DNA from 2 places in the Peribacillus sp. P4_D6 genome. Region 2 is predicted to be linked to the other one. Evidence: riboswitches for the same ligand, from Rfam matches in the RefSeq annotation. Region 2 holds a riboswitch; the other holds the start of a gene.
The links. Region 2 has a riboswitch for glycine ahead of gcvT (glycine cleavage system aminomethyltransferase GcvT). Riboswitches for the same ligand answer to the same signal wherever they lie in the genome.
Positions count from the first base shown of each region.

Region 1: another riboswitch for glycine. It lies ahead of AC1DVB_RS04445 (amino acid permease); the one in region 2 lies ahead of gcvT (glycine cleavage system aminomethyltransferase GcvT).

Region 1 covers NZ_JBFUIQ010000007.1:452-3,982, reverse strand. Annotated here, with positions in the region: gene AC1DVB_RS04455 (sodium:solute symporter family protein) at 1-239, opposite strand, end outside; gene AC1DVB_RS04450 (DUF3311 domain-containing protein) at 236-436, opposite strand; gene AC1DVB_RS04445 (amino acid permease) at 714-2,054, opposite strand; glycine riboswitch at 2,242-2,320, opposite strand; partial or broken gene AC1DVB_RS04440 (amino acid permease) at 2,828-3,531, shown strand, end outside.
Region 2 covers NZ_JBFUIQ010000053.1:11,023-14,553, forward strand. Annotated here, with positions in the region: gene gcvPA (aminomethyl-transferring glycine dehydrogenase subunit GcvPA) at 1-578, opposite strand, end outside; gene gcvT (glycine cleavage system aminomethyltransferase GcvT) at 596-1,702, opposite strand; glycine riboswitch at 1,843-1,926, opposite strand; glycine riboswitch at 1,930-2,017, opposite strand; gene AC1DVB_RS15950 (DEAD/DEAH box helicase) at 2,395-3,531, shown strand, end outside.

The DNA of each region.
Region 1 (3,531 bases), on a different contig from region 2:
ATGTAAATTAGAACATATAGAGCGGGTGCGCCCTTGCCATAAGCCCAGCCGCTGCCGCCAAGGAAGGAGAAGGTCGTATAGATTTCCCCGGCCATCAGCAGAAAGACGAATATCGCACCAAAACCGCGTCCGCCCACCGTCCATTGTTCCAAGTCCATATCTTTTCCTTTTGAAGAGCGTATTCCTAAAAATATCGATAGAAGTAAAAATGCTAAAATGATTAAGAGAGCAATATTCATTCCTGGTCACCTTCCCGATTCCTGGGATCCAGCTTATACATGATGCCGAGTATGGCAGAGGTAAGGACCACCCACATAGCCATCCAGAACATATTGAAAGGCATCCCTAATACATATGGTTCTATTTTATTAACAAAAGGTAGAAATCCCAGTATGCCTATAAAAGGAACTAGTGTAAGAATATATATAATCTTCATTAAACAACCCCCTCCGTTTTAAATAAAGTGAAACGCCCACCAATGGGGGTTTATTCTTCAATGCCACTGATGGATGGGTGAACCAAACCGGATGGAAAATTCATACATGACGGGAAAGGTCCGATAATATATATTAGCTTACACTATTTTGATATAAAATTTAATGCAGTTGCCTGATATATTTTAGCAAAAGTGTGCAGAAAGCCGAAGGCCTAATATGTTCATATGCAGATAAAGCCTTGAATTCATATTGCGTTCAAGGCTTTATTTCCTTTAGCTATCTTTTTTTTCGATAATTATATAGTATCACCAAGAGGATGAACCAGATTGGGGTCAAGAGCAGTGATAGCCGTGTAGCTTCAGCGAATAGCATAACAATAAGGATGAACAGGAATAAGCCTAAAATGACGTAATTGACAAAAGGTGTAAAAGGAGCCTTGAAAGTCGATTCGGCTCTTAGGTCAGGCCTTGTTTTCGAATATTTGATATGGGAGATCAAGATAATGCTCCATACCCATATGAAACAGATGGCACTGATGGTAGTCACGACAGTAAATGCCTGTTCTGGTATCAGCTTGCTTAATAATGCCCCTATTGATACAACGATTGTGGATGTGAATAAGGCATTGCCCGGAACAGCCTGTTTATTTAATTTTTCCAGCTTAGCTGGGGCTTCACCATTCCTGCTTAACGTATAAAGTATTCGGCTCGTTGAAAATAAACCGCTGTTGCATGCAGAAGCAGCGGATGTCAAAACGACGAAGTTGATGATCCCTGCAGCGACTGGAATGCCGATTAACGCAAAGACCTCTACAAATGGACTGCTTGTGGCATCCAGTTGTGTCCATGGGTTGACGCAGAGAATGACGAATAGTGCACCAACGTAGAAAAGCAAAATCCGGACAGGGATTTTATTGATGGCAGATGGAATGTTCTTTCGCGGGTTCGCCGTTTCTGCTGCAGAAACCCCGACCAATTCGACACCGACAAATGAGAAGACGACCAACTGTAAAGATAACAGGAATCCGGAAATGCCATTGGGGAACATGCCGCCATGATTCCAAAGGTTCGTTAGGGAAACCGTTCCGGTATTGGTATTGAAGCCGAGGATCAGAAGGAAAATTCCTACGATGATCAAGGCGATGATCGTGATTACTTTAATGATGGCAAACCAGAATTCCAATTCGCCAAAGATCTTAACGGTCAATAGGTTCAATCCTAACAGAATGACCAGACAAAGCAGAGCCGGAATCCATTGAGGGACATCAAACCAATATTGCATATAAACACCGACAGCTATGATATCGGCCATTGCGGTCATGATCCAACAAAACCAATATGTCCAACCGGTCACGAAGCCGGCCCATGGACCGACATATTCAGTTGCGAATTCAGTGAATGATGTGTACCCTGCATTGGATAAAAGCAATTCCCCCAGGGCCCTCATCACAAAAAACAAGGCAATCCCTATTATCATATAAGAGAATAATATGGAAGGACCTGCTAATTGTATGGCTTTTCCGGAACCTAAAAATAAACCGGTGCCAATGGTTCCTCCTATTGCAATCAGTTGTACATGTCGATTTTTTAAATCTCTTTTTAATTCTTGTTTAGCCAATTCGTACGCCCCCGTTTTTATAGTCTTGGTAGTGAATGTTACCTGCATGGTCTTGGAGAGAGGGACGTGATTGTCGTCCAGTTTGCCTTTCCCATTTGTTGTTTTAGTCCAATCACAAAATGGACAATAAAAAAAGAGATTGGATAATACCAATCTCTTAAAGGGCTCAGAATAACAATATATCATTCGTTACTCTTCTGTCCTTTTGCCTGAGATTGTGAATCCTTCGGCGCTGCATCTTGTACAGTCTCTCCAGAAGCTGCTCCTGCTATAGTGTCATCCATAGCATTCATCGCTTGCTTGTATGCGGTTGTGAAGAAATGTCAGTCAGTGATGATTTTCCACTGCTTGATCATTTCATTATGCTTATAAAATAATATTGGAATTCTATCATCTATTTTTCGGTAGGTCAACAAATTTTTTGAAGTGAATCAGGCATTATCTGTAGTTTAATAGTGGTCCGCATTTAACTTAAGGTCTAAGCAGAAGTGATTGTTTTCTACTCATTATGAACGATCACTATAATAAAATACTGAACATCATTTTTTTAAAATGATATTTTTAGATTAGAAAAATCAGCAAGATATTATTGGTAACTGTTTATTTCAAAAATACAATTGTATTTTTACAGAATATTTACTATTATAAGATAAGAAAACATAAATGAAGTGTTATTGATATTTTTTCGATAGAGCATTTCTAACTGCAATAATTAATAAGTTCGTGGTAAGGATAGAAAAGCATTACCGATATTGCATCTGGAGGAGTTAATCATGTCGAACAAGGAATTAAAGAGAGGGCTGGAAGCACGTCACATTCAAATGATAGCTTTGGGCGGAACCATCGGAGTCGGGTTATTCATGGGATCTGCGAGCACGATCAAATGGACCGGGCCCTCTGTAATGCTTGCTTATGCCATTGCAGGTATTTTTATATTTTTCATCATGCGTTCCATGGGTGAGATGCTTTATTTAGAACCGACTACAGGTTCTTTTGCAACCTTTGCGAGCAGTTATATACATCCTTTGGCAGGTTATATGACTGCTTGGAGCAATTGGTTTCAATGGGTAATCGTCGGAATGTCCGAAATCATTGCGGTTGGGCTGTATATGCAATATTGGTTCCCGGAGTTACCGGCATGGATACCAGGTGTAGTGGCCATGATCATCTTGGGGGCGGCCAACCTCATTTCCGTTAAATCATTCGGGGAATTTGAATTCTGGTTTGCACTTATAAAAATCATAACGATTATATTGATGATCGTTGCCGGCCTGGGCCTTATCTTCTTTGGAATAGGCAATGGCGGGGATGCGCTTGGATTATCGAATCTATGGGCAAATGGCGGCTTCTTTACGGGAGGATGGACAGGATTCTTCTTTGCTCTTTCACTTGTCGTGGCTTCCTATCAAGGCGTTGAGCTTATCGGCATCACAGCCGGGGAAGCGAAAAACCCAACGAAGACCGTAACAAAAGCGAT
Region 2 (3,531 bases):
GTCACACCGTCTTTATGAGGAATTTCGATCACTTCCACGCGTTGCCCTTTCGCATATGTCTTCACAACTTCTCTTGATTCAGGATGAACGGTTCCTGAAATGAGAATCTTCTTCCGCCTTGTCTGTCCAGAAGCAAGCATCGCTGCTTCAGCCAGCGCCGTCCCGCCGTCATACATGGAGGAGTTAGCCACATCCATGCCCGTCAATTCACATATCATCGTTTGATATTCAAAGATTGCTTGAAGCTCGCCCTGTGAAATTTCAGGCTGATACGGTGTATACGCCGTATAAAACTCAGAACGGGAAAGAACATGATCGACGATGACCGGCGCGTAATGGTCATAGACACCCGCACCAAGGAAGGAAGCATAATTTTTAAGGTCCGCATTCTTTGCAGCAAGCCTTGATAATTCTTTCATTAATGCAGGTTCCGATTTAGCAGGCTTGATATCGTATTCTCCTTGAAAACGAACGCTTTCAGGGATATCATTGAAAAGTTCTTCAGCAGCGGATACCCCTATCTCTTCCAGCATTTCTTGTTTATCTTGCTCTGTCATGGGTAAATAACGATGTTTCATCTAATGACCATTCCCCTCTATTTACGTGGTTTTTTATAAAAAGGTGTTTGTATTATAACGGCTTTCAAACGTTTGGAACGGATTTCCACTTCGACTTCCGCATCCAGCACCGAAAATTCCTTATCGATAAGTACCAATCCAACGTTTTTCTTCAATGTTGGCGATTGGGTACCAGTCGTGACCTCGCCAATGACTTCATCACCGCTGTAGACCTTATACCCATGACGTGGAATGCCACGGTCAATCATTTCAATTCCCACAAGCTTGCGGGGAGCYCCTTTCTCCTTTTGCTCAGCAAGAACGGCTTTCCCGAAAAAATCAACTTCCTTATCCACTTTTACTGCAAAACCAATCCCGGCTTCTATCGGGGTGATGTCAGCTGAAAGCTCCTGCCCATACAGCGGCAGTTTTGCTTCAAAACGCAGGGTATCACGAGCACCTAAACCAATCGGCTGAACCCCCTCTTCCTTACCGGCATCCATAATCGCCTTCCAAAGGGCAGGGCCATTTTTACTGTCGCTATATATTTCAAAACCATCTTCACCAGTGTATCCAGTACGGGAAACCAGCGTGGAGATACCGTTAATCATGACATCATCCTTGAACTTGAAAAATCCAATTTCACTTAAGTCAGTACTTCCCGATAGTTTTTGTAATATCTTCTCTGCAGCTGGTCCTTGAAGTGCCAGCTGTGTATAGTCACTTGAGACATTCGTAATTTGCGCATCTTCCGTTAAATTAGCTTGCAGCCAATTGAAATCTTTTTCTGTATTCGCTGCATTGACCACGAGCAGATAGTCGTCCTCAGCCCTTTTATACACGATAAGATCATCAACCGTGCCTCCGTTTTCATAACACATGGCGGTATATTGGGCCCCGCCCTGTTGCAGCTTTGATATATCATTGGTCAGCATCTTCTGTAAAAAGGAAAGGCTCCCAGGCCCCTTAACATCGACTTCCCCCATATGGGAAACATCAAATAACCCCGCTTTTGTCCGTACGGCTTCATGTTCATCCTTTATACCTGAAAATTGGACAGGAAGTTCCCAGCCGCCAAAATCAATCGTTTTACCTCCGTATTCACGATAAACCTCAAATAGTGGTGTTCTTTTTAAATTGGTCAAAAAATGACCCCCTTCAGATTTTTTTAAAAATTAATTGGCTTCATTATCAAAAGCTTCTTGTCATTACGCATCAGATACAAGCTGATTCATGATGTGAAAAAAGCACAAAAAAGGACAGAGAAAGCCCGTTTGAGCTTTTTCTCTGTCCTGAAACCTGAAAGTTTACCTATGTAATAGGTTTTCCCCTTTGGTGGCCGTCCCATAACGGGCGGCGCTCTCCAGAGTTGCGTCCAATAAGAGTTCTTTTGCCTGAGAGATTCACTGCTAAGTTTGCTCCTTCGGCGCTACATCCGTAGTCTCTCCCCTTATCTTCACCCGCATATAAATGGTCTACCATTGAAAGGAAGCCAATAAGCCCCAAGCATCGGTAAAACCTTTGAGCATAAATGGAATGCATTCTCTGCCAATTCTCCTAAAACTTCAGAAACCGTTTGACTGATCTCCTTCAGTAATCTTGGATAAATTAGGAGCCTATAGCCCATACTAAGAAAACGCGAACTGCAAAATCGATGTACAAACATTCTTTGTAGCGTTTGGAAATTGGAATTTTCTAAATATACTTATATCCTACCCTAAGAAACTTATCTCTGCAATATTTTTTGAAAAAGAAATATTTTTCTTACTTCACATATGAAATGTTCGGGTTTTGACCTTATATTAAGGAAATTATGATTTAAGAGGGAGTTATTTCTATGAAAATCAATATATCCTTCAATTCTGAATGGAATGACGAGTTTCTGCAAAAGATGGAAAATGACGGTCCATGGGGAAATTGGGAGCTTTATAAGTTGGCGGTTCAAATGGAGGAAAACCTTATCATCCCTGATTTTGAAGGTTTACAGGCGCCCAAGCACCTTCCTCAGCTAACCCCGCTTCCCCATCAATTGGAAGCGGCGAAGCAAGTAGTGGAAAAGATGAATGGAAAAGCCATTTTGGCTGATGAGGTAGGGCTGGGAAAAACAATTGAAGCAGGCTTGATCCTAAAAGAGTATATGATTAGGGGCCTTGTAAAAAAAGTATTGATCCTTGTTCCGGCTTCCCTTGTCACACAATGGGCATTTGAATTGAATACCAAGTTTCATATTCCGGCAGTCGTTCAGAGAAAAAGTTATGTCTGGGACTCCTGTGATGTGGTCATTTCATCCATTGATACAGCGAAACGCGCTCCACATCGAGATATCATCTTTACTCAGGAATATGACTTCATCATTATTGATGAAGCTCATAAACTTAAAAATAATAAGACGAAGAACTATGAATTCGTCCAAAATCTGAAAAAGAAATTTTGTTTACTCCTGACAGCCACTCCGATTCAAAATAAAGTCGAGGAGATATTCCACCTCGTTTCGTTATTGAAACCGGGCCACTTGGGAAATGCTTCGCTCTTTTCGGAAAAGTATAAAGGGAAAGGCCGGAACATAACTGAAGATGAACACCTAAAGGAACTGGTCAATACTGTCATGATTCGAAACCGGCGGGCCGATACTGGCATTGAATGGACAAAACGGCATGTGGAAACCATCACCATTGAATTTTCTCCAACGGAACAAGCATTGTATGATGCTGTTTCCAAATTCAAGCCAATTTCGGATGGATCAAAAGGAAGCGCCTTTTCGGCTCTCACTCTCCAAAGGGAAGCATGCAGCAGCAGAGAGGCTGTCTTTTATACATTAAAGAATATGAGGGATAAATACGATCAGCCTTCCCCTGATTTTTTGGCAAAGCTTGATGATTTATTTACTAAAGTGAATGAAACGGTCCAGAACTCAAAGGCTGAAAAAGCTTTGGAACTGATCAAGAAAATAGATGACAAAGTGATTATCTTTACG